DNA from 3 places in the Paenibacillus nanchangensis genome. Region 2 is predicted to be linked to each of the others. Evidence: riboswitches for the same ligand, from Rfam matches in the RefSeq annotation. Region 2 holds a riboswitch; each other region holds the start of a gene.

Evidence for each region. Region 2 has a riboswitch for cyclic di-AMP ahead of ACE6ED_RS12265 (APC family permease). Riboswitches for the same ligand answer to the same signal wherever they lie in the genome.
Region 1: it holds a riboswitch for cyclic di-AMP, as region 2 does, so the genes downstream of both, ACE6ED_RS24445 (ubiquitin-like domain-containing protein) here and ACE6ED_RS12265 (APC family permease) in region 2, are expected to answer to the same signal.
Region 3: it holds a riboswitch for cyclic di-AMP, as region 2 does, so the genes downstream of both, ACE6ED_RS26715 (TrkH family potassium uptake protein) here and ACE6ED_RS12265 (APC family permease) in region 2, are expected to answer to the same signal.

What each region holds. Positions count from the first base shown of each region.
Region 1 is NZ_JBHOFD010000038.1:7,568-18,002, reverse strand. It holds gene ACE6ED_RS24470 (small, acid-soluble spore protein, alpha/beta type) at 1-123, opposite strand, end outside; gene veg (biofilm formation stimulator Veg) at 312-587, opposite strand; gene yabG (sporulation peptidase YabG) at 759-1,706, opposite strand; gene rsmA (16S rRNA (adenine(1518)-N(6)/adenine(1519)-N(6))-dimethyltransferase RsmA) at 1,840-2,724, opposite strand; gene rnmV (ribonuclease M5) at 2,721-3,272, opposite strand; gene ACE6ED_RS24445 (ubiquitin-like domain-containing protein) at 3,501-4,664, opposite strand; cyclic di-AMP (ydaO/yuaA leader) riboswitch at 4,948-5,175, opposite strand; gene ACE6ED_RS24440 (TatD family hydrolase) at 5,370-6,140, opposite strand; gene ACE6ED_RS24435 (HD domain-containing protein) at 6,193-7,479, opposite strand; gene ACE6ED_RS24430 (AbrB/MazE/SpoVT family DNA-binding domain-containing protein) at 7,767-8,021, shown strand; gene rsmI (16S rRNA (cytidine(1402)-2'-O)-methyltransferase) at 8,177-9,076, opposite strand; gene ACE6ED_RS24420 (tRNA1(Val) (adenine(37)-N6)-methyltransferase) at 9,073-9,849, opposite strand; gene yabA (DNA replication initiation control protein YabA) at 9,921-10,289, opposite strand; gene ACE6ED_RS24410 (PSP1 domain-containing protein) at 10,317-10,435, opposite strand, start outside.
Region 2 is NZ_JBHOFD010000013.1:75,795-86,229, forward strand. It holds gene ACE6ED_RS12230 (hypothetical protein) at 1-9, shown strand, start outside; gene murB (UDP-N-acetylmuramate dehydrogenase) at 187-1,113, opposite strand; gene ACE6ED_RS12240 ((2Fe-2S)-binding protein) at 1,292-2,101, opposite strand; gene ACE6ED_RS12245 (ABC transporter ATP-binding protein) at 2,194-3,000, opposite strand; gene ACE6ED_RS12250 (FecCD family ABC transporter permease) at 3,036-4,070, opposite strand; gene ACE6ED_RS12255 (FecCD family ABC transporter permease) at 4,067-5,125, opposite strand; gene ACE6ED_RS12260 (iron-hydroxamate ABC transporter substrate-binding protein) at 5,276-6,328, opposite strand; gene ACE6ED_RS12265 (APC family permease) at 6,576-8,393, opposite strand; cyclic di-AMP (ydaO/yuaA leader) riboswitch at 8,519-8,681, opposite strand; gene ACE6ED_RS12270 (disulfide oxidoreductase) at 8,872-9,318, opposite strand; gene ACE6ED_RS12275 (DsbA family protein) at 9,315-10,064, opposite strand; gene ACE6ED_RS12280 (ATP-binding protein) at 10,159-10,435, opposite strand, start outside.
Region 3 is NZ_JBHOFD010000048.1:3,503-13,937, reverse strand. It holds gene sdhA (succinate dehydrogenase flavoprotein subunit) at 1-968, opposite strand, end outside; gene ACE6ED_RS26735 (succinate dehydrogenase cytochrome b558 subunit) at 985-1,653, opposite strand; gene ACE6ED_RS26730 (hypothetical protein) at 2,141-2,452, shown strand; gene ACE6ED_RS26725 (LysR family transcriptional regulator) at 3,194-4,102, shown strand; gene ACE6ED_RS26720 (potassium channel family protein) at 5,333-5,998, opposite strand; gene ACE6ED_RS26715 (TrkH family potassium uptake protein) at 6,015-7,373, opposite strand; cyclic di-AMP (ydaO/yuaA leader) riboswitch at 7,461-7,645, opposite strand; gene ACE6ED_RS26710 (CPBP family glutamic-type intramembrane protease) at 7,993-9,909, shown strand; gene uvrC (excinuclease ABC subunit UvrC) at 10,185-10,435, opposite strand, start outside.

The DNA.
Region 1 (10,435 bases), on a different contig from region 2:
CCCCGCATCCTTGGCCCGAATGCCGCCCCAGCCTTCACGCTCCACGGTATCGTAGAAGCCAAGTTCCTTCGCAAGCTCCGTCTTCAGTTCCTCCGACATCATGCTCCGTCTTCTTCGGCTCACCACGTTGACCTCCTTGGACAAAAATGAAAATATGGGTACACCCTTAGTATGCTTAGCCCGGCGGTCAAACATACACCTCTTTTGTGTACCGGACTCCGCCCCTATATCCGAATTTAATTTTATTGTTCCGTTGTTAAAAGAATAGCAAAGCGGCCTCCCCGCAGGAAGGCCGCTCAAGAACTGAACTGCTAAGATTTGATATACGTGATCTTCATTTGCCCTTCATCTTCACATACCGTGATTTCCACGGATTCAGTCAAAATGTCGGCGTAGCTGTAGGAGACGCGTTTGAATGTCTGCTGCTCCTGATCCAGCTTCACAATAAAGACAGAAGGGTACGTTTCTTCCAGGACACCGGTGCGTTCGACAGTCTTGCGACGGCCCCCGTTCGCACGGAGGGTAATCTTGTGACCTACGTGTGCTTCGAGACTGCGTTTAATTTCCAACAGCGCGTTATTAGCCATTGCCTGACGACCACCTCTTTCCTTGTCCATTATACCGCGTATTTAACTAAATGTCAAACAAACAAATAATTATAGTGGAATCAGATGGTTGTTGTCAACGACTTTTTTGCGTACCCTTTCCATACAAAAAGGACCCCTGGCGGAGTCCTCTCTGTCGTTTGTCACCGTATCTCATCCGATCACGGAAGGCGTTACTTTGAGCGTGGACAAATTTTGCAGCCCCGGCATTCCGATCCGGTAGCTGCCTCGTGTCTCAATCCCCCCCACACCCTGGGCGCCGCTAATCGTATGCTGCAAAATGTCGCTTAAATTCACCGTTTCCCGGATTGAGGTGAGCGCAGCTTTGGCCGCAACATAGACCGGATCGAGGGCATGAATCAAAATACGCCCCGGCGAGCTGGAAAAGTTTGCCCCCGCCTGAAGCAGCGCCTCAAAGTGCGACTGGCAGGCCCCCGCCACAATCGTCAGCGCATCAAAATTCCGTTCATACTCACGCGCCGTCCGGACCGCCGCCACAAAATTCTGCGAATTTTTATAGCTGCTCAAACTGTATAAGTCATATGGCTGAGGCCGTTTGAGCACACCGTCATGACCGGTAATCACCACAATATTCGGGCGTACCCGGGGAAGCAGGCGAAACAAGGCGTCGGCCATTTCGCTTTCCCGGACATGATGGCCTTCGGCGGGGATGCGCAGCTGTCCATACAGATTCAGACTTTTATTGAGATAAGCCGGGTCCCCGTCCAGATGCAGCACCTTTCCCGGCACTTCAAAATAGGCCTTATCCTTGGACGGCTGATTCCACAACCCGCCGGTCCCGCCTCCTAGCGGATCATTCTCCGGCTGGATATCCTTCCACAGCTGGGCCAGGCTGCGTTCGCTTATTTCCTGCCGTTCCTTCCGGATTTGGGACAACGATTGTCTGGCTTTAATCTGTGCCCGCTGTCCGCGTTCTGTCATCCGAAGCGGGGGCACCTGCATCAGGTCGTCCAAGGGGGCGTCAGCCAGCAGCCGGAATTCAGTCCCTTTAATGATGGCCTGATTCTGCAGCATTTGCTCCACTCGGAACGTTACATCCCCGCCGTACGATTTTCGGACGACCAAATCTCCCAGGTTCATCAGAACATCACCTCTACCCCAATGTATGGGCAAATGCTCCGGTTGGTTCATCCGGGATTGGAGTTCGCCGGTATTCCAGCGGACGTTAGGCCGCCCTTACGGCCTTATACTCACATCCCAAGTCTTTCACAGCTTAGCTTACGCCTGCCGCCAGCAAAACATCACTTAGTCTTGCATATTCCTCCAGACTCAGCGTCTCTCCCCGGCGAACCGGATCAATCCCCGCATCCGCCAGCAGGGCTTCCAGGCGCTCCCGGCCCTCTTTGGGGAAGAACCGGGCCTTCAGATTGTTGGCGATCGTCTTGCGCCGCTGTGTGAAAGAAGCCTGTACAACTTCAAAAAAGTGCTGTTCGTCCGCCACTTCCACGGCGGGACGCTCGCGGATTTTCAATCGGATCACCGCGGAATCGACATTAGGCTGCGGAATAAAAACCGTATGCGGAACCGTACAGATGATTTCCGGCTCACTGTAATATTGGACGGCGATGCTGAGGCTGCCGTATTCTTTTCCTCCTGGCGCAGCCGCCATACGTTCGGCAACCTCCTTTTGAATCATCACCACAATGTGCCGCAGAGGCAGCTTGTCCTCCAGCAGCTTCATCAGAATAGGGGTTGTTAAATAATATGGGAGGTTCGCCACTACGCTGACCTTGTCCACGCCGGCAAAATCCTCCTTGAACAGCTCCGGCAGATTCACCTTCAGCACGTCGGCATGCCGCACCTTTACGTGCGGATGATGTGCCAGCACTTCCTCCAGGATCGGAATGAGACGCTGGTCAATCTCAACAGCGGTGACCGCTCCTGCGGCCTCTGCCAGACGTTCCGTAAGCGCGCCGATGCCTGGACCGATTTCCAGCGCTCCCGTTGAGCCGTCAAGCTCGGCTGCACCTACAATTTTGTCCAAAATATTCTGATCGATCAAAAAATTCTGTCCCAGGCTCTTCTTGAACGAAAAGCCGTGCCGGTTAATAATTTCCTTCGTTCGCCTCGGCGAGGCGATATCCTCTCTGCCGTTCATACTCCGCCGCCCTCCTGCTCGATTCGGGCGACCGCGCCCGCAAATTCCTCTCTCGTGATGCCGAACATCGCCAGTCTCTTATACAGCTGCTTCCCGTTGCAGTAGCCGATACCAAGCAGATTGCCGAGCGCCATACGGCGTTCTGCGGCCCGCTCATGCACCAGCAGCCCGGCTTCCATAAGATCGCCGATCTCAATGACCGGCGGGTTGCCCTCAAACGAGGTATGCACATGCTTAAGAGCATGCCGGATCGCTTCCGGTGAAGCATTTTCCACTCCGATATCGCCTTTGCGCGTTGCATCCCGCTCCGGGATAAAAGCATGCTTGCAGCCTGGAACTTTGGACGATACGATCTTGCGGATCCGTTCGCCTGCATGGTCGGGGTCGGTTAATATGATGACGCCGCGCCGCTCGGCCGCCAGGGCAATCTTGGCGATGACAGACCGGTTAACGGCCGATCCTCCGGTCTCGATGGTGTCGGCGTCAACCGCCCGCTTCACAGCGACCGTATCACTTTTCCCCTCCACGACAATAAGTTCCTTGATCATAATCCTATTCTTCCTTTCCTCCTGCAGGAAATATGTATCCCGTTAACAACTATACGGTAAAGGCAAAAACAATCGGTATAACGCCAAAAAGAAGAGGACACGCCCCTTCTTTTGGGTAAAGAATGTATAAGAGTGATGAGCGCCCGCTCAGGTATCACCAAATTACAGGATATTCCGTTTAACTCCCTATACTATAGCCCATTCCGGCGTTTTTTGCAAAACGGCCGTTTAGTTCAGCTCCGGCTTCGACGGACCAATCACATACACGGTACGTGATTTACGTCCGAAGTTTAGAGCATGGCTGAGCGAATCGTAGTATACATCGATTTTGTTGCCTTTGATGGCGCCGCCGGTATCTTCGGCACGACGGAATCCAAGGCCTTCAATGTACACCCACCAGCCGATCGGAATCACTTTGGGATCCACCGCAATGGTGCGCCCTTCCGTTACACGTGTGCCTGATGCGGTACGGGTGCCAATACCCGGCTCTTGTGAAGAGTAAGCTGTCATGGACACGTTTTTGATCATGCGTTTGTACTCAAAATCAACTCCCGCTTTGCGGACAGTTTTGCTGAATTTTGCTTTGGTTGCTGTAGCTTTGGCTTTGGCTTGAGTAGCGGCAGCGGCCTTGACGACAACAGGCTTAGGAAGCGGTTTGGTTCCAACGGCAATTACTTTATCTTTGGTTGCTGTTTTGACCTCTTTACCGATCATGCGCATGGATGCCAGCTCGCCGTCCTGATAGACTTTTTCGATATGCTGGATCATAACGCCCGGTACGCCTGCCTGTGTTACCTTGGTCTTGCCCTTGAGCAGGGTGGGATCCGCCGTCTTGATGACACGGAAAGGCAAGCTTTTCGTCCGCTGTACAACCTGTTTGTTAATGCGGACAATCTTTACCTCCATGCCGGCGGTTATCGGAGTGTGTAACGAAGGAAAAATTTTGTCATGGCCTTTCAGACTGTAGCCCAGTTTGCTAATTGCTTCGCCGACGGTGTTTTCTGTCGTGTGCAGCTGTTCAGTCTTGCCGTCAACGGTAATGCTGAAGCTGCGTGCCCGGACGATGGCAATCCGGTCTCCGTCGGATAACGATCCGTCCATAGCCATGGATATCTTATCATGCGGCTGGAGCGGAATTTGTTCCTTGGACAGCAGGTCGCCAAGCAGCGACTCGCGGGTTTCAAGCGTCTGTGCCTTGCCGTCTATGACTAAAGTGATTTGTTTGCTGCTCTGCAGATCTACATACAGCAGGATAAGCAGGGCAATGGCAATCGAAAGAACGCCTGTAACCGATAGCACACGCCAATTCAATTGCTTCCACCTTAAACCTAAATCGTAGGACACGCTGGATGTTGGTGATTCATGGGAGATCTCTGGTTGGAATACGCCCATTCTATCCATCCTCCTTACAATAGCCCCGTCGCCACTGCAGCCGGATGAAGCTCGGCCCTGACGCAGCTATCAAGATTGACACAGGAAAAACGTCTGGAATAACGACGCGCTCCTGCTCACAAATCGCCTGCCCGGCAATGGCCATGGATAGCTGTTATATAACAGTGTCCAAGGCAGCCTCCGATTACTCAAAAAGAAAGAAGCCTAAAAAGAGTTCTGAATAGGAGGACTCTTTCGTGGCTTCTGACGACGCTTGAATGCTCGGAAGTGTCATGCACGAGGTTTCCTCTCTTACTTGCGCTTACGGGGTTAGCTGTCGGGTTCGGACGAAAGAGAGTCGCCCTATCTCCGGTCACCCGCTCATGGCGGTTGCCCTTGAATTCACCCCAAAGACCACATAAAGAATCAGAATACGGCCTGCAATACACCAGGTGTACGTTATGTACGCTTATACGGCAGACAATACCGGTTCCCCCGTTCCCCGGTTAAGGGGACTCAGCGAGACGATCCATGATCAATGGCTGTCATATAAACAGCTCATTGCACTGAAAAGATGATATCCTGTTTTGATGCATCTTGTAAAGCGGGCTTCAACCACGTTTATCTAAATATATGGTTAAAAATTTGTAATATTCCTCGATTTCTTGATTAAAAAACTTTAATACATCGGCCAAGCTCTTTTTTTCAACGGTTTTTCTCCCGATTTCAACGAATCCCAAATCGTTCCAGCGCGTTCGTATAAGTGATTTCGGCCAATTCTTCCCAGTTTAATCCTTTTATTTCCGCCGCCGCTTCGGCCACCAGCTTCACGTGCGCACTCTCATTTCGCTTGCCCCGGAAAGGGTGCGGAGTCAGGTAAGGCGCATCGGTTTCGATCAGCAGACGGTCCATCGGTGTCTTGGCGAGCACCTCTTTTGGCTGTTTGGCATTCTTGAAGGTGACCGGTCCGCCAAAGGAGAGGTGAAAACCAAGATCCAGGCACATTTTTGCCGTTTCCCAGCTCCCCGAAAACGAATGCATGACGCCTCCCACTTCCTGCGCTTTTTCTTCCCGCAAAATTTTGACCACATCCTCATGTGCATCACGGTTGTGAATGACGATCGGCATCTTCAGCTCCCGGGCCAATCCGATTTGCTGGCGGAAAACCCGCTGCTGAATGTCTTTTGGGGAAGTGTCCCAATAGTAATCAAGGCCAATTTCACCGATTGCCACGACCTTCGGATGAGCGCAAAGCGAAGCAATCCAGTCCAAATCCCCGTCTTCCATGGTGACCGCATCTTGCGGGTGCCATCCTACTGCTGCATAAATATTCGCGTACGATTCGGCAAGCCTCATCGTTGACGGGATCGTCTCCCGATTAAATCCGACATTGATCATTTTATTTACACCAGCCTCAAAAGCGCGGTTAATCACTTCTTCCCGGTCCTCGTCGAATTGCGGGGCATCAAGGTGGGTGTGAGTGTCAAATAAAGCCATAATTCTATTCCTCCAGTCCGGTTATTTATGCATAAATTTTAACCAAATTGTTTTATTTGCCGAACAGCCGGGTAATGGATTCGGGAAGCTGCGGAAGAGCCTTCCTAAGCTTGTCCTCCGGAAAATATAAATGGTACCTGCCCCGGTGAATCCCGCTGATGGAGCGGACGATATCCGACACCTCGGAAATTTCCCTGAGCCTGTCCTGACGGTCGAGCAGCAGAATTTGCTTGCCATGAAAAGCTTCGCCCGGCCGGAACACATCATAAGGAAGATCGGTCGGAAAGTCAATTTCAAGGTCGTAATACGGATGTAACCCCGCTTCGGCAAAACTGCGGCGGATATCATCAATTGTTTCCAGATCCAGACTTTCCATCTCTACATATTTATACAGCCTGCGATGAATGAAACGGCAGCACAGCTGGCTCAGCAGCTCATCCTGCTCCTTCGTCCACTGCATAAATGCTGTCTGAACAAGCGCCTCGTCCAGCTGCAGATACTGTTCCACGTCTACGGTTCCCTTAAACAGGTGCGTCAGCGGTTCCATCATAAAGCTGAATGCATATCCTTCCTGAAACAGCTCTTTTGCCCGTCTGAAAATTTGCCGTAAAATGATTTCCGAACTCCGGGTGACGGGGTGAAAATAGACCTGCCAGTACATTTGATAACGTGACATCAAATAATCTTCCACAGCGTGCATGCCAGATTCCTTGACCACAACCCGGCCGTCATGCGGACGAAGCACCCGCAAAATACGGTCGACATCTATGGTTCCATAGTTAACGCCGGTATAATAGGCATCGCGCAGCAAGTAGTCCATCCGGTCGGCATCCAGCGGTCCGGAAACAAGATTTACCACGATGTCATGCTCATAGGTTTTCTTTATTACCGAAGCTACTTTTTCCGGAAACTCGGGGCTAACTTCACACAGAATCCGGTTAATTTCCGTGTCCTCCAAAATAATCCGGCACGTCCAGTCTTCATGGTGCATTTCAAAAGCTTCTTCTATAGAGTGGGAAAACGGACCGTGGCCCAAATCGTGCAGCAGGGCGGCGCACAGCGTCAGCAGCTTCTCCTCCGGCAGCCAACCGCCATAATTTCCGCGCTCAAACTGGGAAATAATGCGCCGTGTGATCTCATATACACCAAGGGAATGGGAGAACCGGCTGTGCTCTGCGCCGTGGAACGTCAAATACGAGGTTCCCAGCTGCCTGATCCGGCGGAGCCGCTGAAATTCCCTTGTATTGATCAAACGCCAAATCAGGCTGTCCTGCACATGGATATAATTATGTACCGGATCTTTAAATACTTTTTCTTCGCTTAAGGGTTTATGGACCACTCTGCTCAACTCCTTCTGTGTTTTTTGGCGTCATATGTTTTATTATGTCGAAACGTGTCGATATAACGTTTTACAATTTAATCTCCTGTTTCTCCCACTTTTTAGATAAATAGGTGCGCTTTTTTGACATTTTAACTATAAATATTAGAAAAAAACTTAAAATTCGCTCAAAAGTAGGTTGACTGTTTTGGGAATGGTTGGTATTATAAATATCATAAAACGGTGAACATTGTCGAATAATGACTAATAGGAACCATGGTAAGTATTTGAGAGGAGCAGCGATTGTTATGATGAAATCAACGGGCATTGTAAGAAAAGTCGACGAACTGGGACGGGTTGTCATTCCGATCGAATTGCGCCGCACGCTTGGTATTGGAGAGAAGGATGCGCTTGAAATTTACGTGGACGGAGAACGCATCATGCTCAAAAAATACGAACCCGCCTGCATTTTCTGCGGCAATGCCGAGAATGTAACGTACTTCAAGGGAAAAATTGTGTGTCTGGACTGCATCTCCACCATCCCAACCCCTGTGACAAATTAACAAAGATAAGGTATAATAGATTTATCCAAATTGTTAATTCTAACCTTTTTATATCTCCTTGCCTCCCCGCCCGGGAGGTCTTTTTTTTGCCCAATTATTGTTATTCCGGCTGCCCGCTTACTTTTTGTCGCCATTCCTGTCAGCTAAATCTTCCGTTACATGTCAGATTTGGGCAGCAGCGCATTGTATATATCCCGTTTGGATACGCCGCGATCGGCAGCCGTCCGTTTCAATGCTTCTTTGCGCGGCATTCCTTCTTCCTCATATTTGGCGACATGTTCCTCGAGCGTCAGTTCCTGCCACCATGCTGATTCCGCCAGCTGCACAGCCTCTCTGCTCTCTCCCTCCAAAACAATGACATACTCCCCCATCGGAGGATGCTCTTCCAACCAAACCAGACATTCCTGCAGCGTACCGCGGACAAATTCTTCATAGCGTTTCGTCAGTTCCCGGGCCAATACGACACGCCGGTCGCCAAAAGCCTCCTGCATGATTTCGAGTGTACGGACTACCCGGTGCGGAGACTCATAAAACAGCAGCGTTCCCTGAGACATCCGCAGACCTGCTAAACGTGCAAGTATCTCCTTGCGGTCCCGGGGAAGAAATCCGACAAAGGTAAACGTATCGGTAGAAAGCCCCGAAGCAATCAGTGCGGACAAAGCGGCGTTGGCTCCAGGAACAGGAATCACCGGAATTCCTTCGGCTGCGGCCAGTGCCACGAGATCCGCCCCGGGGTCTGAAATGGCCGGCAAACCTGCATCGCTGACGAGCGCTAAATTTTTTCCTTCTATTATATAGCGGATCAGTTCAGGCCCGCTTGCGGCCTTATTGTGCTCATGATAGCTGAACAGCATCGCCGGCGAAATTTCGTAATGGCTCAGCAGCTTCCGGGTCTGCCGGGTATCCTCGGCAGCAATAATCTCGCACTCCCGGAGCATCCGCACAGCCCGGTAAGTGATATCCTCCAGGTTGCCGATCGGTGTAGCTACCAGGTACAGACTGCCCGTGCTTTTTTTCTCCTGATCCTGAAAGCTGCTTTGTCTTGATAAGCTCATGTTCTTGTTCTACCCTCTCCAGGCCCGTAGTAGATGTCCATAATCTCGGGGCAGTATTGATTATCTTCATTATATACGATCAGCGGGGGCTGCAAACGAACCTCGGGTTTGCCGTCGCGTGCCGCTTCAATCAGCACCATATTCGCCTCCAAGTGAGCACGGGGATGCACAAACCGGATGCTTTTGGGCTCCAGACGGTGCTTTCTCATCAGGCTTATAATATCTACGAGCCGCTGCGGCTTATGCACCATGCTGACTTTTCCGCCCGTTCTCACCAGACGGACGCAGGCCTGAATGACCTCCTCCAGCGTGCAGCCCAGTTCATGACGGGCCATGGCCTGATGCGTATTCAGCTTAATGTCGCTTCCATTCAGCGGCATATAGGGCGGATTTACCGTGATCGCATCAAACTGCCCATACCCTACCGAATGATGCAGTTCTCTTAAATCGCCTTCATGAATGTGGACCCGTTCCTCCAGGCTGTTCAGTTTGACGCTTCGTTTAGCCATATCTGCCAGCCGTGGCTGGATCTCCACTCCTTCAATTGACGCCTGCGTCCGGGTGGTAAGCAGAATGGGAATCACACCATTACCTGTACACAAATCCAGCACCCTTCCGCGAGGCGGAATCCCGGCAAACCGGGCAAGCAGAACAGCGTCCATGGAAAAACTAAATACTTCGTCGCTCTGGATAATCCGCAGATCATGAGTCAACAAATCGTCAACCCGTTCGGCAGGCAGCAGCGGCACCGCATGTTGTTCATTTGAATTCATCTTGTTCAGACTCCTACGATAGAATCACTTCAAAAAAAACCGTAGGCGCAAGCTCCTACGGCTGAATATCCTTATTTATTGAGAAATGACAGGCAGAACAGGCAGTCGCCTTCGGTGCGCAAGTGCCCGAAATACAAGTTACAGATATGGAAGCCTTCGTGATATAGACGGGCAAGATTATCGTATCCTTCCCCCACTACTTCCTTCTCTTCATTCCCTTGTTCTTCCGGAGCCGCAGCTTCCGTCTCCTCCGTCTTATCCTGATCGGCAGGAGCTTCGCGAATCAATATTTTCCTCAGCTGTTCATTCTCCAGAGTCAGACGCTGATTGGTTTCCATTAACTCCTTCACCGTCTGTTCCCATTCTCCAAGATTGGCCCGAAGCCGCTCTACTTGTTCTTCCATATCCTGAATGTGCGCAAAAATATTTTTCTTTTCCAAGATTCCACCCCGAAGTAACCTTATGGTTTACTTGACGACTACATCATCCATTGGAAGCTCCTTGACTTTGCCCACCTCGAACAGCTGCACGTGAACCGTACGGTTACCGGCGTTGATGCCGACGACTTTGCCGTCGCCAAGCGATG
Region 2 (10,435 bases):
GAACAATAATTTTAGCCGAAGAGATGAACTCGGACGGTTTGCAGCGAGGAATCCAGAATAACCTTTGTTTTTAAAAAAAATAACCGGATCGGACAAGAAGTTCCTCTTGCCTGATCCGGTTATTTTGCTGCCGCCGTTCACTGATACAGAGAAAGGGTAAAAAAACTTGCCGTTACAGACGATCGCTCACTCGGAAGGAGACGGTTCCTCCCCGATGATCTCGACTTCCGTCTCCAGCTCCACGCCGAACTTCTGCTTCACCGTCTCCCGCACGTGGGAGATCAGACGGATGTAGTCGCCCGCGCTCGCATCGTTTGCGTTCACGATGAAGCCGGCATGCTTGCGGGAGACTTCCGCACCGCCAATCCGCGTTCCCTGCAGGCCGCTGTCCTGAATCAGCTTGCCGGCAAAATGCCCCGGCGGCCGCTTAAACACGCTGCCGCAGGACGGATACTCAAGCGGCTGTTTCGATTCACGAAGCTCGGTCAGCCGCTCCATTTCGCTGCGGATCGCCTCTTCTTCGCCGGGCTTCAGCGCGAACCGGGCTTCCAGCACGATATAGTGCCCTTTGGAAAATACGCTTTTGCGGTATCCCCATTCCAGCTGATCGTGTTCCAGCGTCACCAGCTTGCCGTGTTCGTCCACCGCCAACGCGCTTGCGAGAACATCCTTCACCTCGCCGCCGTAGGCTCCCGCGTTCATATACAGTGCGCCGCCTACCGTCCCCGGTATGCCGCAGGCAAACTCCAGTCCCGTTAATCCCAGCTGCAGGGCATAACGGGACGCGCCAATAATGGTTGCGCCGCACTGCGCATACAAGAGGCCATCCCGGTACTCCATCCCGTCGAGGCCGGAGGTCTGCAGCACAATCCCACGGACGCCGCCGTCGCGGATGATAACATTGGAGCCGTTCCCGAGAACCGTAACGGGAATTCCGCGCTCTCGGGCATATTCCACAATCCGCAACACTTCCTCGTATGATGCGGGAGCTGCAAGAATATCCGCCGCGCCTCCCATCCGGGTAAACACATGCCCCTTCAATGATTCGTTGCCGCTGATTGTTCCTTTATCCATCAACTTCCGTAGTTCATCCAATGTTTTGCCAATCTCCATTACTCCTGCTCCTTTACCAATCTATCCGAACCGCTGAATGCAGCAATGTATAATGTTCTGGTCTGTCCTTATGTAACATTGCCCGGCAACTCCGGGCATTCCCCACTGTAACAACGAACAGGCTCCCTTGTCAATGACGGGAGCCTGGGAATGATATTTTATATGAGAGCTGTATACGTTATCTGCTGCAGGCATTCTCCCGAAAAGCGGCCCGTCTGGACGTCCGCTCCTCTTCCTTCAGACGCGGGCAAGTATAACAATAACTTCCGCCTTCAGTCAGATAAAACATGCAGCAGCGGGTCCGCATCGGGATAAACCGGCTCGGGTCCGCCAAGTCCTCGATCAAACGAATCGGCTCGTTAAAAGGGTTGCCTGCACGTCCAAACGTTTCCCCGCCGATTCGCTCCTTCAGCACCCGGTAGTCCCCCTGAAGCCGGGCGGCCTGCTCTGGCAGAAGCCCTTCGGACCGGGTGTGCTCCATCACCATGTACAGCCGTGCCGGCAGCTGTCCCCAAATCTGGTGCTCCGCCAAGCCGGATACAGCGGAGATCGCCCGAAACAGCGGCAGCACGGTTTCGTTATAGAAGCAGTTCAACCGGCCGATGACCCAAGCCTCTTCCCCTTCCGAACCGGCAGAGACCGGACAATCGGCGCCGGACCACCGGTTCAGCGAAAAAGCCATCCGGCAGTACCCGCCGCTCAGCAGCAGATGGATCGATACATTATCGAGCCCAAAGTCCGGAGCGGTGCGGTGCAGGGAGAGAGACAGCTGCAGCGCCGAACCAAGTGCGGAAAACCAGCCGCCGAAATAAGCTCCCGTTACCTTGCGGTCCTGTGCTTTAATCAGCGGCCCAAAGGCCTCAACAAACGATTTCATTCCCTCCGGCTCCGTCAGGCTTGCCGCTGAAAAGCTGTGGCCTGTATTCGGCGGGGCCTCCGGATGGATATCGAATTTGTCCGCAAGCATTGCACTCAGTTCCTGGTTCATAGCTGTTCTCCTCCTGCGATTCTACCGCGATGCAAAATATTTTCTGCCCTAACGCTTAATGAAAAAAGAAATCAATCCGATAGTCGTTCCGGCTACATCCCCGAAGCCGCATAGGCCGACAGCTGATAAGGCAGACACAGCGGCACGCCTGTGCGCGGATCGGCCACGATGTCAGCTTCAATGCCGAACACTTCGCGCAGCACTTCCTGATTCATAACCTCGGCAGGTGTGCCTTCGCTGACCACACGGCCCGACTTGATCGCCACCATATGCTGCGCATACCGGGAAGCGTGGTTCAAATCGTGGACGACCATGACGATGGTCCGGCCTTCTTCATCGTTCAGCTTCTGCAGCAGCTGGAGCACTTCCAGCTGGTGGGCCATATCCAGGTACGTGGTCGGCTCATCGAGGAACAAAATGTCGGTCTGCTGGGCAAGCGCCATGGCAATCCAGGCCCGCTGCCGTTGTCCGCCTGAAAGACGGTCGATCGGACGGTCTTTGAACGCTTCCATGCCCGTTACGGCGATCGCCGATGCAATGATTTCACGGTCTTCCGGAGTCAGCGACCCAAAACCCTTTTGGTGCGGATAACGCCCGTAGCCGACAAGCTCGGACACGGTCAAGCCGTCTGGAGCGGTCGGATTCTGCGGAAGAATTGCCAGCTGTTTGGCCACTTCTTTGGTTGACAGACGGTGGATCGATTTCCCGTCCAGCATGACACTGCCGCTTTTTGGCTTCATAATACGCGCCATTGTTTTCAAAATAGTCGATTTGCCCGATCCGTTTGATCCGACAAGTGCGGTGATTTTTCCATTAGGTACCGTCAAGCTTAAATCTTTAACGATCGTCGCTTCGGCATATCCGATATTCAACAGCTCCGTGTTCAGGCGTTCGGCCATACAGGATCCACTCCTTTAGCATCTATAAATAATGATTAAGATCTTGCTTTTGCAAGCAGGTATAAAAAATAGGGAGCGCCAATCACGGCGACCACTACGCCGGTAGGCAGTTCCGCTGGCTGGAGGATCAGCCGGGCCAGCATATCCGCAGTGAGCAGCAGCAGCCCTCCGGTCAGTGCGGAAGCGGGCAGCAGCGCTTGGTGCCTTGGGCCGACAAGCCGCCGGGCCAGATGGGGCGCGATGAGTCCCACAAATCCAATCCCGCCGCTAACAGCGACGCAGGAGCCGGCCAATGCGACCGCAGCGATCAGCAGCAGCAGCCGTTCTTTTTCAACCGCAACCCCAAGCCCGGCAGCCGTCTGCTCCCCCATATTCAGCGTGTTAAGCGTTCTCGATTTATACATAAAAAAAGGAATCAGCACTACAACCCAGGGCAGCAGCGCCAGCACAAACGACCAGTCTCCGCCCCAAATTTTGCCGGCGATCCATATTGCCACGAACTGGTACCGTTCCGGGTTCAGCCGCAGTGCAATCACAAGCTGCACGGAATTGATGCCTGCTGTTACGGCTATTCCGATCAGCACGAGCCGTGTAGGCGACAGACCGTCCGATTTGCGGTAAGCCAGTCCGTATACGATCAGGGTTGCCGCGGCCGCACCTGCCAGAGCCAGAAGCGGAAGCACATAGACCGGAGCCGCAACCGCCGCCGGGAAAAAGGACAGACACAGCACGACCGCAAACCCCGCCCCAGCAGTAATCCCTAGCGTTGCCGGTTCGGCCAGCGCGTTACGCGACAAGCTCTGCAGAATGCAGCCGGATACGGCGAACCCCGCCCCCACAAGCAGCGAGATCACGATACGCGGTAGCCGGAAATCAAATAAAATCATCCGCTGCTGATCGGTGCCTTGTCCCGCCAGCGTATGCCAGACCTCCGCCGGAGTCAGGCGCATGACGCCTGTATTCATGCTGAGCACAAATACCGCCGCAATCAGCAGGCCTAACACGGTTAACACCGTCACATTCCGCTTGCGGCGCAGGCGTTCGCCTTCATATAAGAGACGGGGATTCATGACCGGTTCCCCCTTTCCCTGCGGGCAAGCACCACGAAAAACGGCACACCGATTACGGCGATCAGCGCGCCAAGCGGCGTCTCATAAGGCGGATTCACCATCCGCGATCCAATGTCGGCGAACAGCATCATCAGGCCGCCGAGCACCGCGGAGCAGGGAATAATCCACCGGTAATCGACGCCAACCAGATACCGGGCGATATGGGGCACCATCAGCCCGACAAAGGCAACCGGGCCCACAGCCGATACCGCTGCGCCTGCCAGCATAAGCACAATGAACATCCCGATGATCTGAATCAGCCCCGTCCGCTGGCCGAGACCCGAGGCGACCTCCGATCCCAGGCTGAGCACGGTGATTTGGCGTGAAATCATAACGGACAAAACAAGTCCTCCCAGCAGCCAGGGGAGGATCGCATACAGCTGCGTCCAGGTCACTCCCGCTACGCCTCCGGCATACCAGAAGGCGAGATCTTGGGATAAGTTAAAATAAATGGCCACTCCCTGGCTTAACGCCAGCAGCATGGAGCCGACCGCTGCACCCGCAAGCGTAAGGCGAATCGGCGTAAGTCCGCCTCCCGAGGCGGCTCCGATGCCGAATACAAGCAGCGCGCTGGCCGCCGCACCCAGGAATGAAAACAGCATTGTAGCCGTGAACGGAAGCTGCGGCCAAAACGCAAACACTAGCGCCAGCCCCAGCCCCGCTCCGGCATTGAGTCCGAGCAGGCCGGAATCGGCCAGCGGGTTGCGTGTCATCCCCTGCATCAGCGCGCCGGAAACAGCAAATCCGGCGCCTACCAGGGCTGCGGTCAGACCACGCGGCATCCGCAGCTCCCGGATCACCTGATGCTGCTGCAGATCAGGCTGGAAATGAAACACGGCGTCCCAGACGGTCGCCAGCCGAATATCGGCGGCTCCTACCGTAATGGAGAGACCGATGCCCAGCAGGAGCACCAGCGAACCTATACTTAAGATCAGGAGTGCGGCACCCGGGCTTGAACGGAGTGGAGGGTTCGAATTCGTCTTTTTGTCAGGTCTTGAACGGCTGGTGGGTACCATGGAACTTCTCCTTACACGAACGATAATAACTATCATTCTCATTATCTCAAAATCCATGGCGCAGCACAAACGATTTTTCCCGTCCCCGCCTTATAACACCATGCGGGCCGCGGCATCCAATCGGCAACCGGGCCCGCACATGTCCGCTCTTTATTTCACCAAAATCTTCAGCACAGCATCAATGGTCATTGCGTTTGCGGTCGCACCGCTGTACAGCCAGCTGCCTTTTGATTCCATCTCATATACATGACCGGCTTTGACTGCCGGAATACCCTTCCAGATTGGGCTGTTCAGAATCTCCGCGTTGCCTGCTTTATCGCTGTTCACAAGGAAAATATGATCCGCGGTCAGCTCGGCCAGCTTCTCCAGCGAAACCGGGTTCCAGGACGCTTTGGTTTCCGCAGGAATCTCCGTTACAAGGTTCGGCGGCGTCATCCCCAGATCGCCGTACAGCACCGCTCCGCTGGACTGGGTTTCGTCAACGATAAAAAAGTTTTTTTTCACAAGCCACAGCACTGCCGCGGATTCCTGCCCAACTGCTCCGGACAGCTTTTCCTTGGCTTCAGCCGCTTTTTGATCATAGTCCTTGATTGCCTGCTCGGCTTTCTCCTTCATATTCAGCAGGTCGCCTATTGTAAGCAGCGTCTTCCGCCAGTCTTTGGTTGTTTCGTCGCCAATCACGTAAGTTGGCGCAATTTTGTTCAGCTGATCGTAATGGCCGTTTTGGACCGTTCCTTCCGACCCTACGATGATGAAGTCAGGCTGATGGCTGAGTACCGATTCTGTCGGCAGATCATAGCCCACCGTCGGCACATCCTTCAGATGTTCTCCCAGGTAATCCTGAATCCCGTTCGCCACCGACCACTGCGCAACCGGCGTGACGCCAAGCGTAACGAGGTGATCCTCCAGATAGGAAGCCAAAATACGCTTCGGGCTGGCAGGCACCGTCACCTCATGCCCCATGGCATCTGTCACGGTTTTTTCCGCCGGCTGCTGTGCGGCAGGCGATGCCGCTGCGGCAGCGCTGGCCGCTGGAGATGCGGCTGCCGTTGCCGCCGGTGAAGCTTCTCCGGCTCCGGCCCCGGCCCCATTGCCCGCCGGCTCATCCGCATTGCCGCAAGCGGACAGCAGCAGCGACAGGGTCAGCAGGCCTGCGGCCCCCCACTTCACACTTGTTGTTTTTCTTTTATCTAACCCCAACATATTGTTCCCTCCTGTAATCACTGCGTGACGGCTGATTTTCGCCGCTCTTGTCCCTATAAATGATATTGATTCTCATTATCTATGTCAATCTTATTTTCGTCTTTTTTCTCGCCCACTCCACAGGCAGCCCCCCAAGGCAGCAACCCAGCCCAGATGCAATTTCGCCGTCCAACGCAAAAACCGCCCGTCCCCGATTGGCTATCGGGGGCGGGCGGTGAACCGCTGCATACAAGCGGCGGGTTACACGCTATTTATTTAAGTGATACGGCACGGTGGCGATCACCACATCTTTTTGGTTCATTAAATAAGAACGGATCAGCAGGCTGGACTGATTGTGCAGCAGCGCCTGCCACCAATGTTTTGTTACAAACTGCGGAATCAGGATCGTTATATGATCCGTCGCTGCGGTCTTCCACTCAATGGTATCAATGAACTTGATCAGCGGCCGGATAATACTCCGGTAACGCGAGCGCAGGACGATTAAGCGTACACCCGGGTCCCACTCCGCCCATTTTTGTTCCATTTTGCGGATCTCTTCTTCATCAAAACCGACGTACACCGCAACAACATTGTCGGTCAGCGAGCGGGCGTAGCTGAGCGAGTTCAACACGGCCCGGGTCACACCTGATACCGGAACAACCATCGTGCTTCCTTTTATAACCGGTTTCTCGTCGCAAGCCTGGATTCTTAACTCATCCGCGATGTTCTGGTAATGCCGGTGAATCCGGTAGAAGATAAACATGACGAACGGCAGGAAGACAAATGCCATCCAGATATGGTCGAACTTTGTAATAATAAAGATCATGGTGATTGTTGCCGTGGTCAGCATCCCCACCGTGTTCACCGCAAACTTGGTGCGCCAGCCTGCCGGCTTCTGCCGTGCCCAACGGATCATCATGCCCAGCTGAGACAAAGTGAAGGGGATAAAAACACCAACCGCATACAGCGGGATGAGACTTTCCGTATTTCCGTGAAATGCCGCGACCAGAATGGCCGACAGCACGCCGAGAAAAATAATACCGTTCGAGAATCCGAGCCGGTCGCCGCGGACCATAAAGGCGTGCGGCATATATTTGTCCTTGGCCAGCATAAACGACAGCAGCGGAAACGCCGAGTATGCCGTATTGGCCGCTAAGAACAGGATAACGGCCGTAATGGCCTGAATGGCAAAATAGATGGCCCCCCTGCCAAATGTCGCTTCGGCGATTTGGGAGACGACGGTTGCCTGTTCGTTAGGCGTAATACCGAAGCCGTAAGCAAGAATCGTGATGCCGGTAAACATGAAGCCGAGAATCAGCCCCATCCAGGCCAGCGTTTTAGCCGCGTTTTTTTCGGCCGGCGCTTTAAAGTTCGGAATGGCGTTCGATACGGCTTCTACACCGGTGAGGGCTGAGCAGCCGGAGCTAAAGGCCTTCAGCAGCAGAAACAAGCTGACGTTCGATACCGCGGTTCCGAATTCCGGGACATGCTCGGCGCCGCCGCCTGCCGCATATTTTATTAGGCCGGTTACGATCAGCACTACAATCGCGGCTACAAACAGATAGACCGGAATGGCAATAAACGATGCCGATTCGGTTACGCCGCGCAGGTTCAACAAGGTCAATATGATAATGACGGAAACCGCAATCAGAACACGGTGATCATGCAGCTGCGGAAAAGCCGAAGTAATCGCGTCCGTCCCCGCCGACGAGCTGACCGCCACCGTAAGAATATAGTCCACCAGCAGCGATCCGCCAGCCAGCAGCCCTGTGGAGGTGCCCAGGTTGTCTTTGGCGACAATGTAGGCGCCGCCGCCCATAGGATAGGCATAAATCGTCTGCCGGTAAGACAAAATCAGGATCGCAAGCAGGGCGAGTACCGCCAGCGCGATCGGCAGCGAATACCAGATGGCGGTGAAGCCGGCAGCCATCAGCACGATAAGAATTTGCTCCGTCCCGTACGCGACCGAGGAGAGCGCGTCGGAAGACAGCACCGCCAGCGCCTTAACCTTCGTCAGTTTCTCGTGATCGAGTTCGGTCGACTTCATTGGCCGTCCGATTAAAAATCGTTTTACTTTGCTAACCATGTTCCAGCACGGTTCCTTTCCGTCAGTGGGTTTGTTTTTGTAAGTACCATGCGCTGTTTTCAAGGACTGGTTTCACAAAGGAGGACAAGAAAAAAGCATACGAAAAAGCACCGCATGCCCGGGCAGATCTCTCTCCACGGTCGCCTACGGGGTTAGCTGGCGGATTCGGACTGTGGAAGCCCTACGGCGCGCTTCTATTAGTAAGCGTTGGCCGATTCACCCCCGGGCCGGTAACGGCCCAAATTGGTTCCCCCGTTTTTCCTTCGGAAAATTAAGCGCATGATCACTTCTCACAAGCATTAATATTAATCTCGGACAGGTAGAAGGTAAAGAACGCCATTTCCCCAAAACAGCATAAAAAAGAGCCCTTCACCCGGTCTTGAAAATCCGGAATGAAGAACTCTTTCATTCTCTTGAATTTGGTCGCTCAATCTACGCCAATCATCAATTCGTTCACATTTGTGACCGGGGAAGCCAATTAAGCCTGCTCATCCTCCGCACCGCCGCGCTCACGGCCAAACCACAGCAGCAGAAATATGAGAATGAAAGCGGTCAGCGCCAGCAGCGGAATGGTAATGAATCCGAAAAAATTCAGATAATCCACGTTGCAGGGCACGCCCACCGTACAGGGAGCAATGCTGCTGAACCACGGGATTTTTTGTTCCGCGTAATGAAACAGCGAAATGGATCCGCCAATCACCGTTAACGGCAGCACGTAGGAGATGATGCGCTTATCGTTTTTGTAGGTCGCAATACCCAGCAGAATCACCTGCGGATACATTAAAATTCGCTGGAACCAGCACAGCTTGCAGGGTTCATATTTCAGCACTTCGCTCAAGTACAGGCTGCCTACCGTAGCCACAACGGAAACGAACCAGGCCAAATACAAACAATGGCGTCTGCAAAATGCGGTGAACGCGCTCACTTGGCGCCGTCCGTTCCGGCCGCCTCTTCAATTTGCTTCGAAAGTGCCTCGTAATTAAACGCATCTTCAACTTTGACACCGTTAATGAATACCGTCGGCGTCGAGCTTACGCCTGCCGTTCCCGCCGTGTTGTTGTCCCGCTGAAGCTCGGATTCGTAGGTGCGGGATTCAATGTCTTTGCGCAGCAGATCATAGTCGATCTTCAAATCAAGACTCTGGGCCAATTGGACCAGAAAATCCGGTGTCGCCCACTCTTCTTCCTCTTTCCCTTGGTTCGCATAAATCGCGTCAGCGAACTTCCAGAAGGCTTCCTGGTTCTGATGATATACGGACAAGGCTGCCAGGGAAGCTGTTTCCGAATCCGGGCCGATAAAGGACATGTTCACAAAATGGAACGACGCCTTGCCTTTGTCGACGAAATCGCTGACGATTTTCGGCTTCACCTGGGTCGAAAATACCGCGCAGGCCGGGCATTTATAATCGCCGAATTCCACAATTTTGACCGGGGCACTCTCTTCGCCTTGTCTCGGAAGCACACTGTAATCAAAAGTCACCGGGGCAGTGGATGCCGGCTGGGTATCCTTTGCGGCGATGGTAAACAAGACGGCAAAGATGGCAATCACCAGAACGACAGCGCCAATAATGAAAAATAACGTCGTTTTGCGCTGGCGTTCCATTTCGGCCACCCGCTGTTTATGCATCGTCTGGTTGCTCGAAGTAGCTTTGGTTTTTTTGCGGTTGTTCAAGTGGACTTCCTTTCTGTCCTGTTCACTGGACGGGAATCTATGATATGAGTCTAGTCACTGAGAATTATATAGTGAAGTTCTCCGATTGGTCAAACTATACCGCTTCCGGTTCCAGGAATGGGTCTCTGCCGGTTTGGCTGGTCTGGTTTTTATCCGGCACGGGATACTCGGCGGGCAGAGCCAGGATAAAACCAAACTCGGCGCCGCCGTCCGCTCTGGGCGCCCCCCAGATATGTCCGCCCATCATATCCACCAGCCTTTTGCTGATCGCAAGACCAAGGCCGGTCCCTTCATATTTCCGGCTGGTTGATGCGTCAAGCTGCGTGAAAGGCTGAAACAACTGGGCATGTTTGTCCGGATCGATACCGATT
Region 3 (10,435 bases), on a different contig from region 2:
ACGTCAAGCTCCTTCGGGTCCTTGTGGGACAGGTCCAGGTAAACCATGTTTTCGCCGTTGATGCCAAGTCCCTGGTCGACGCAGACGCTGAAAATCTCCCGGGTAGCGATGTCCCGCGGCACCAGATTGCCGTAAGCCGGATATTTTTCCTCAAGGAAATACCAAGGTTTGCCGTCCTTATACGTCCAGATACGTCCGCCTTCGCCGCGGGCCGATTCGGACATCAGCCGCAGCTTGTCATCGCCGGGGATGGCGGTAGGGTGGATCTGAATAAACTCCCCGTTTGCGTAATGCACACCCTGCTGGTACACGGCGCTCGCCGCCGTACCGGTATTGATGACGGAGTTTGTCGTTTTGCCGAAAATAATGCCCGGTCCGCCGCTGGCCAAAATGACAGCATCGCCCGGAAACGTCTGAATTTCCATCGTCCGCAGGTTCTGCGCGCAGATTCCGCGGCAGACGCCGTCGTCGTCGATAACGGCCGACAGGAACTCCCAGTTCTCGTATTTTGTCACCCGGCCTTCGACCTCCCAGCGGCGGACCTGCTCATCAAGCGCGTACAGCAGCTGCTGTCCGGTAGTTGCGCCGGCAAACGCCGTCCGGTGGTGCTTGGTGCCTCCAAAGCGGCGGAAATCAAGCAGGCCCTCCGGCGTCCGGTTGAACATCACGCCCATCCGGTCCATCAGGTGAATGATGCCCGGTGCGGCTTCGCACATCGCTTTGACCGGCGGCTGGTTGGCCAGAAAATCGCCGCCATACACGGTATCATCAAAATGCTCCCATGGCGAGTCGCCTTCCCCCTTCGTGTTGACGGCACCGTTGATGCCCCCCTGGGCACAAACGGAGTGCGAGCGCTTGACGGGCACAAGCGAAAATAAATGAACGTGAGCGCCGGCCTCCGCAGCCTTGATGGAAGCCATCAGGCCCGCGAGTCCGCCGCCGACGATAATGATATCGAATGCTGGCATAGTCGGTTCACTCCCCTTATCGAATGACGGTAGTTACAGTTGATACGGCCGCAGCCGCGGTCTGGAATTCGCTGTCGCGGAAAGTGACAAGCGACAGCAGGAACATAAAGGTGACAAGGACGAACAAGCCCATGCACACATAGGACGAAATCCGCTGCGAACGAGGTCCAACGGTGATTCCCCAGCTGACGAGGAACGACCACAGTCCGTTCGCGAAGTGGAAGCAGGCCGAGATAATGCCGACAATATAGAAAGCCAGCATGAGCGGGGAAGTCGCAACGCCATGCATCACGCCGCCAAGCTCCTCGTGCCCCACCTTGCCCAGCGCAACCTGGAACCGTGTCTCAAATACGTGCCAGATCACAAATATAAACGTAATGACCCCCGTAATCCGCTGCAGGGTGTACCGCCAGTTGCGCTCCAGATTGAAGCGGCCCACGTTGGGCTTCGCCTGATAGGCGATGTACAGCCCGTAAACGCCGTGGTACAGCAGGGGAAGCCAAATTAAGAATAATTCCAGGAAGAACACAAGCGGCAGGCTGTTAAGCCACAGCACGCTGTCCGTAAAGCCTTCAGCGCCCCCTTCGACCGCCGAGAAGTTCGTAATCATGTGCTCCAGGAAAAATGCCCCGAGCGGGATTACGCCGAGCAGAGAATGAATCTTTCTGGAATAAAACCCTCTCATAAAACTCCTATCCCCTTTCCATTAGTACAGCGTTTTCATTAATGAGCATACACATCCGGAAGCGGGGTTGAAACAGTGCTGCCGTCCCCCGTAAACACGAGCCTTACGCTCATTTTCATGCGCATCCCCCGTTTCTTCCGACTTTGCTCCACTTTTCACAATTTGTGAATATCTTGTGTCACTTTTTATGTTACTCCTTTTTTGCTTATAAGGGAATTGCAATCTAATTATTAATCATTATAAAATAAGTGCATAAGAAAAACTTTTACTTAAGAGTCATTCTAGTTTTGATCCGGGAAACAGCCCCCATTTCGGCTTACAGGAAACTCCGTTCGCTGTAACCCGGCACAGATGTCTGTGCATTCCGTCACGTGCTGCCGGCAGAGACCGGCGGGGGTCATTATATTTAAGTACCTCAACTTTCGCAGAGCGAAAATCAGCTAAGCTCCAGACCTGGCGCGGATTTAACCGCAATGAAGTAATCGTCTTGAAAAAAAAGAAAAACACCGCTTCGCCCGCGGCGAACGCACCGCTCGGCGTGCTATTTTATTTACGGTGCGATGAAGTTAACACCCTACACTGGGCGGTTGCCTTGGCACAACTCATAGAACGGCTGAACGAAATTACGACTCAGGTTGGGAAGAAATGCTCCACCCTAATTCAAAGTCAACTCCAGCACTGGATCTCCGGTTTGCCCAGTGATCTCAAGGCGTATCTGCCGATCTCAGGCTGCGCTGCCGATCTCAGGCTGCGCTGCCGGTCTCAGGCTGCGAAAGTTGAGTTAATAAAAGCAGCGTGAACCAAGACTTGATAAACCATGTCTTGGACTGCCGCTGTTGTCGTTGAACGAACTGGAACGAATCTTCCCCTGCGACACACCCGCAGCGGATTACCACAGCACGCGATACCGAGGTTTTTCCGGACCCAGAGGACGTTATTTCTGAAATTCTTGGGCTTTTGGGTTGCCTTGCGGACTCCAGATCCGTTATTCGTACCGAAAACATCCAAACGATGGATTTTCCGCGTAAATAAGGGAATCTGAGTCCGTCACTTTGCCAAAACGCTGAATAATCAGCAAATAAGGTCCCCTGAGTCCGTAAGAAAGTCATAGGGGGAGGACAATGTTGAGCTGTGAGCTGCTTCAAAAGGCCTCCAAGGTTTGGAAAATCGAGACTGTGTTCAGGCAGGGAATGTTGCTGTAATTTTGTCAATACGAGTAAAGCTACTGAATTCTCCTTACGCGCTCAAGGGTTTAAGCCATTTTTCTAGCTGCGAAAGTTGAGTTAAGTACAACCTAACGTAGTGGGAAAACTTAAGATGGCGGGCAAGCCTAAGATGGCGGGCAAGCCTAAGATGGCGGGCAAGCCTACGGTGATGGGCAAGCCTACGGTGGCGGGCAGAGTGCGGCCAGAGTCATTACACTGTAGATGGAGCAGCGATGCCTTGCTTACAACAGAGCCAGGAACGGAAAGCAACCGCCCGCTAAAAATCAAGGGCGTAACTATACATTCGCTCGCGATATGAAAAAGGAGGCGCCGCCTTGTACGACGATCTGGATATTTTTGCCGTAGTTGTGGAGCAGTCGAGCTTGAACCGGGCTTCGCGGCTCTTGAATCTGTCCCAGCCCGCCCTTTCCCGAAAAATCTCCAAGCTGGAAGAGCGGCTGGGCACTCCGCTGTTCAACCGGTTCGGCAAACGGCTGGAGCTGACCGACGCCGGCCGGCTGGCGTACACCTTTGCGCTGGAGCAGCGGCATCAGCGTTCCCGTTTTCTTGAGGCACTGTCGAAGTTCAAGGAAGGCGAACCGATGATCATGACGCTTGGCGCCAGCCTGACGACCCTTCAGACGACGCTGCCTCCCCTGATTAACACTTATATGGAGCGGTATCCCGCCGCCGAGCTGAAGCTGATTACCGGCAAAACGCATGAGATCGTCTCGTCCGTCGGCGAAGGCCGGGCGGATGCGGGGATTGTAGCCTCGAGCATATCCGAGCCGGGCCTGCGCTGCGTTCCGCTGTTTGAGGATCAGCTGAGGCTGGTCGTCTCGGAACATCACCCCTTGACGCTGCTGCCGCGTCTGGAGATGGGGCATCTCGCTTCGCTGCCGATGATCCTATTCTCCAAAGGAACGTGGTACCGGCGGCTGACCGACGATCTGTTCCAGCGCTGCGGCGTGGAGCCGGACGTGCGGATGGAGATCGACTCGTTTGAAGCGATCATCCGGCTGCTTCCTACCGGCAAGACAGCCACGCTGCTGCCCAAGTCGTATCTGCGCCCCGAACTGCTGAAGGGAGGCGGGCTGGTGTCGCTGCACATTAAGGAGCTCGACCTCACGCAGCGGACAACCAGCCTGATTTACCGCGAGGGCGGAAGCCTCAGCGCGGCGGCACGCAGCTTCGTGCAGGTGGCGGAGGAGGCGTTTTTTAGCGGCAGGCAGGCGGAGCGATAAGGCTCGCGGAGCACTTAGAGCGGCTGAGCGCAAGACTGGCGGAGCGCTCTTAGAGCGGCGGAGCGGTAAGACTGGCGGAGCGCTTAGAGCAGCGGAGCGGCAAGGACGGCAACGGCACGTTATTTGCAAGCTGTCCGAGCACCCGGACACCCAGCTGTAGAACACAAAAAAACCCGCTATTCTGGCGAAAGAGAGCGCCGTGACAGCGGGTTTTGTTTGCTTTTTTATAACCTCAACTTTCGCAGCTGGAAATGGCTTAGACCCTTGAGTGAGTAAGAGAAATTCAATAGATTTACTTGTATTGACAACAAACACTCACTTGTTAGGGATCATGATAGTGCGATCAACCATGCCAACAAAAAAGGTGCGTAACTCTACGTTACAGCAACATTCCCTGCCTGAACACAGCCTCGGTTATCCAAACTTTGGGGGCGTTTTGAAGCAGCTTTGCATTGTCCTCCCCTATGACTTTCTTGCCGGACTCAGGGTACCCTATTTGCTGATTATTCAGCGTTTTGGCAAAGAGACGGACTCAGATTCACTTATTTACGCGGAGAATCCATAGTTTGGATGTTTTCGGTACGAATAACGGATCTGGAGTCCGCAAGGCAACCCAAAAGCCCAAGAATTTCAGAAATAACGTCCTCTGGGTCCGGAAAGACCTCCGTATCGCGTTCGGTGGTAATCCGCTGCGGGTCTGTTACAGGAGAGGATTCGTTCCAGTTCGTTCAACGACAACAGCGGCAGTCGAAGACATTGTTTATCAAGTCTTGGTTCACGCTGCTTTTATTAACTCAACTTTCGCAGCCTGAGATCGGCAGCGCAGCCTGAGATCGGCAGCGCAACCTGAGACCGGCAACGCAGCCTGAGACCGGCAGCGAACCTGAGATCGGCAGCGCAACCTGAGATCGGCAGATACGCCTTGAGATCACTGGGCAAACCGGAGATCCAGTGCTGGAGTTGACTTTGAATCAGGGTGGAGCATTTCTTCCCAACCTGAGTCGTAATTTCGTTCAGCCGTTCTATGAGTTGCGCCAAGGCAACTGCCCGGTCTAGCGTGCTAACTTCATCGCACCGTAAATCCCGCCGAGCGTGCGTTCGCCGCAAGCAAGCGGTGTTTTTCTATTTTTTCAAGACGATTACTTTATTGCGGTTAAATCCGCGCCAGGACTGGAGCTAAGCTGATTTTCGCTCTGCGAAAGTTGAGTTATAGCCTGTTAAGCAGCGGGCTTACCGGTTCACTACTTCGTCCTCAAACCGGCCGATACCTTCGTTTGATCCGATCAGCACCATAATATCGCCTTCGTGCAGATAATCATGGGCGGTCGGCGCAACGATTACCTCATCCTTGCGGTTCAGCGCGATGATGCTGCAGCCGTATTTGGCGCGCGTGTTGATATCGGCAAGACATTTGCCGTTCATGCAGGACGGCACGGTCAGCTCCACAATGCTGTAGTCCTGGGAAAGTTCAATGTAGTCCAGCAGGTTAGGGGTGACGAGCTGATGGGCTACCCGGATGCCCATATCCCGTTCGGGGAAAATCACCCGGTCGACGCCCAGTTTGGACAACGCGCGGCCGTGCAAAATCGACGTCGCTTTGGCAACAACGGTCTTGACGCCGATCTCCTGCAGCAAAATGGAGGCAAGTATGCTGCGTTCAATGTCGTCACCGATCGCAACGATGCCGCAGTCGAAATTGCGCAGTCCAAGCGAACGCACGGCGTTCTCATCCGTCGCGTCGGCCGTGACGGCATGCGTGAGCTGTCCGCCGATCTCCTCCACAATTTCTTCGTCCCGGTCGATGCCGAGCACCTCGTAGCCCATGTCCATCAGCTCCAGCGCCATGCTGGAGCCGAAGCGTCCAAGGCCAATCACCACAAACTGCTGTGCTTTCATTGTCTTTCGCAGCTCCTTATCCAATAATCATTTTGCCTTCCGGGTACCGATACAACTCTTTACCCTGTTTCGGTCCCAGCGCGTACGCCAAGGTGAGAATTCCCAGTCTTCCGGCGAACATCGTAAACGCAATCAGCAGCTTGCCTACCAGCGACAGCTCCGGAGTGATTCCCATGCTCAGTCCGACCGTGGCAAACGCCGATGTGGTTTCAAACAATATCGCCAGGAAATTCACATCCTCCGTCGTGGACAGCACCATCGCAACCGATACGACAAGCAGCAGCGCGAGCAGGGTGATACTGAGCGCTTTCAGCACCCGCTCCTGGGCCATCCGGTAGCGGAACAGCACGATATCATCCCGGCCGCGGAGCATGGCGATCACCGCCCCGATCATGATCGTAAATGTGGTTGTCTTGATGCCGCCTCCGGTGGAGCCGGGCGAAGCGCCGATAAACATCAGAATAATCATAAAAAACTGCGAAGCCTGGCGCAGTCCCGCGATATCCAGCGTGTTCGCCCCCGCCGTACGCGGCGTGACGGACTGGAACAGGGAGCCGAGCAGCTTGCCTCCCCAGTTCAGCGAACCCAGCGTCTTCGGATTTGTATATTCAAATATGAAGATCACCACCGTACCGATCACAATCAGCGCCGCCGTCATAGACAGCACCACTTTGCTGTGCAGGACAAGCTTTTTATTTTTCCGGTAATCCATCACGTCAGAAAGCACGATAAAGCCGAGCCCGCCCAATACGATCAGCGCCATTACTACAAAGTTGACCAAAGGGTCGTAGACGTACCCGGTCAGACTGCGGTATTCGCCAAACAAATCAAATCCGGCATTGTTGAACATGGAGACCGCATGAAAAATCCCGAAATAAACCGCCCGGCCCACCGGCATGTCGAAAGCCCACCGAATACTGAGCAGCAGCGCCGCCGTGCCTTCGATCACCAGCGAATACAGCAGCACTTTTCGCAGCAGACGGACAATCCCTTCAATCGAGCTCTGGTTCATCGCCTCCTGCAGCAGCAGGCGGTCTTTCAGCGAAATACGGCGCCGGAAGACTAGGGCGAACAGCGTCGCCATGGACATGAAGCCCAGCCCGCCGACCTGGATCAGCAGCAAAATTACCGTCTGGCCAAACGGCGAAAAAAAGGTGCCCGTGTCCACAACAACCAGGCCGGTTACACAGGTTGCGGAAGTTGCTGTAAACAGCGCATTAACAAAAGATAAAGATTCTCCGCTCGTGCTGGAGACCGGCAGCATCAGCAGCAGACTGCCCGCCAAAATAATTGCCGCAAAACCAAGCACCAGAATTTGCGGGGGCGACAGCTTCAGCCAGCGGTAGCCTTTGGAGCCTGGTGGACGTAACGCCATGGTTTCACCCCATGTTTTTTATAATGAAAGAATAGAGAAAAGAAGCCAAACAAAAAAAGCACTGGAAAAACCAATGCTCTTACCCTTGGTTCCTGCAGCTGTAGCCTACGAGGTTAGCTGACGGATTCGGACACTGCGCAGGCTGCCCTATTCGCTCGCAAGCGAAATTCACCCCTTGACGAATGGCGTACGCATCCCGCAAGACTCAGACGCGTATCCCTTCCTCTTGTATGGTTCCCCCGTTTTCACCAGAAATTCGGCTGTTATGCAATTGCATGAAAATTATAATCGCAAATCCCTGCCGTCACAATGCTGCCAATAGCGCGTTTTGAAGCAAAAAACGGAGGAAAGCCTGGCACGCCGCTTGAAAAGCTGGGGTTCTCTGCGGTTTATTGCACATTTGCTGCAAAAATCATCGCTTTTCAAGAATAAGTTTGTCCCTCTGCCGATATGATGAGAGAGACGGTTGGCTTTCGCGCGCCGGTTTATGCTATTTTAAACAGGGAATGTCCAGGCGCTGTCAGCCTCCCGCCTTCCGCTTACAACCCGGGCCGGAGTCCGGAGTGTTCCGGTTCTGTTGTTCTACATAGTTTAAACGCAAGAGACAAGGAGGCGTTTCATGAAATCACCTGAACTTCCCGCGCGCTCTAAAGCGGTAACCAAACCGCTTATTGTTTTGGGAATCATTGGGCTGCTGCTGTTCATTGTCTTTCAAATCCTCCCATCGCTGCAAAATGACAAAGAAGGGATCCGGCGCACGCTTGAACCGTCGGAGATGCGCGGCCGCGCGGCTGCTTTTGCCGCCTCGGAGCTGGGCCACGTTCCGTCGGCAGCAGACGACTGGCAGGTGGGGTACCGGACGGATTCTTTATTTTACGGCTATATGTCCAGCCAGGAGCTGCTGAAATCGTACGAAGACCGGGATCTCGACCGCCTGCATCCATACGATGTCTACCGAGCCGTTCTTCAGCCGGAGAACGGGAAGGATCGGCTGCTGACGATTGATCTCAATATGTACACCGGGGAAGTCGTCGGGTTCTCCCGCATCCCCGTTCAGATGCGCGGTCCCCGGACGGAACCGGGGCCATCTTCTGCCGGGGACAGCAATCCGGCCTTAACCGGCGAGCAGGACAGCGGCACTGCTTCAACCGACGGGCAGGACGGCGGCTATACCGCCTCAACCGACGGGCAGGACGGCAGCACCGCCTCAACTGACGGGCTAGACGGCGGCTATACCGTCGCAACCGATGAACAGGACGGCAGCACCGCCTCAACTGACGGGCAGGACGGCGGCTATATCGTCTCAACCGACGAAGGCGGGAGCAGCAATACAGCTCCCCCTAGCGATAACGGCGGCTTGACGCTCGCGGAGAAGCAGAAGCTGGCTGAGCCCTGGGTACGCAAATGGGCCGCCGAGCCGGGCCGGCTGGAGCCGGTAGCCGCCGAGGGGGATTACGATCTTGTTTACACTGATCCCGAGGTGCGTGTGGGGGATGCTGAATTGCGGTATTTTTTCCGCTTTGATTCCGGCGAAGTGTCGTATTATGCCTCCGGCTTCAACGTTCCGGCGGAGCATGCAGCTTATGTGAGCGAACAAAAAGAGCTGGCCGGAGTGCTCACCCGTTACGGCTACGGCTTGCCTACGCTGATTCTGGGCCTGCTGGCGCTGGTGTACAGCATTTTAACGCGGGCGTACACATCGTTTACGCGTGGTGTTGTGTTAAGCGGCGCTTTTTTCTTCATTACACTTGCCAGCAATCTGAACATGCAGCCGCAGTGGGAGCAGGGGACCGCCGATCCGCTGACCTCGGCGATTGTCAATGTCATTTACGGCCTGTACGCCCTGCTGATGGCCTCACTGCTGTATTTTTCTTTAGTCGGCGGAGACGGGCTGTGGAAGCAGCAGGGAATGAACATGTGGCCCCGCGCCAAAGAACCGGGGTACGGGCGGTATGTTCTGGACAGCGTGGCCGCCGGTTATATCTGGGCGTTTATCCTCCTTGGCGTGCAGACGCTGATGTTCATTGTGCTGAAGCTGACGCTGGACAACTGGTCGACGACCGATGCCAGCCAATCGGCTTACAATATGAAATACGCCTGGCTGCTGCCGCTGATGGCCTGGCTGGCCGGCTTATCCGAGGAGGGTCTGTACCGGCTGTTTGGCATCCCGCTGCTTCGGAAGCTGCTGCGCAGCACGATTGCGGCCAGCTTTGTGACGACGCTGATCTGGGCATTCGGCCATACGCTGTATCCGATTTATCCGGTGATTTCCCGGCCGATCGAGCTGATTGTGATCGGGTTATTGTTCAGCTATATTTTTCTGCGGTACGGCTTTATCACCGTGTTGTTTAGCCACGTCGTCTTCGACAGCATTCTGATGGGCGTTACGCTGATCCTGATGCCGGGAACCGCCAATACGGCGGCAGGGCTCCTCGCCCTTGTCCTGCCGTTCCTTGTCGGCTGGCTGATCTACCGTTTTAATCCGCCTGAACGCGCGGACAACCAGCCTCCTTATCGCGGCGGACTGATGGAATAAACGTAAGCCGTCCGCATTTTGTCCCGTGCCCGGTATATTGCTGAGGTCGGATAGACAAGTAATGGCCGGATGCTGGCAGTACTAGATGCCATATGGATGTAAAAAAGGACCCCAGGCTCCCGGTTTACGGAGCTTGAGGTCCCTCATTATTTGGCTGGACTTACTTTATTGGGCTGGCCTCACTTTATCATCTTGGCTCGACTTATACTCCAATGCCGCAGGCTGGCCTTACTTCTGCACACTGGCTCACCTCACTCCTGCGCGCCGGCTCGGCCTTACTCCTCGACGTAATCGGCTTCGTCCGCTCTGCCTGTCTCCTGGTCCTTCAGCGCATCAAGAATTTGGCGCGCCAGTTTGTCGCCAATCGACAGCGGGCGGAAATCCTCCACCTGCGCCTCCTTGATTTTCTTGAGCGAACCAAAATGCTTTAGCAGCAGCTTGCGCCGTTTTTCCCCGATACCGGGAATCGAGTCCAGCTTCGAGACGACCATCGACTTGGCGCGCTGTTCGCGATGGAACGTAATCG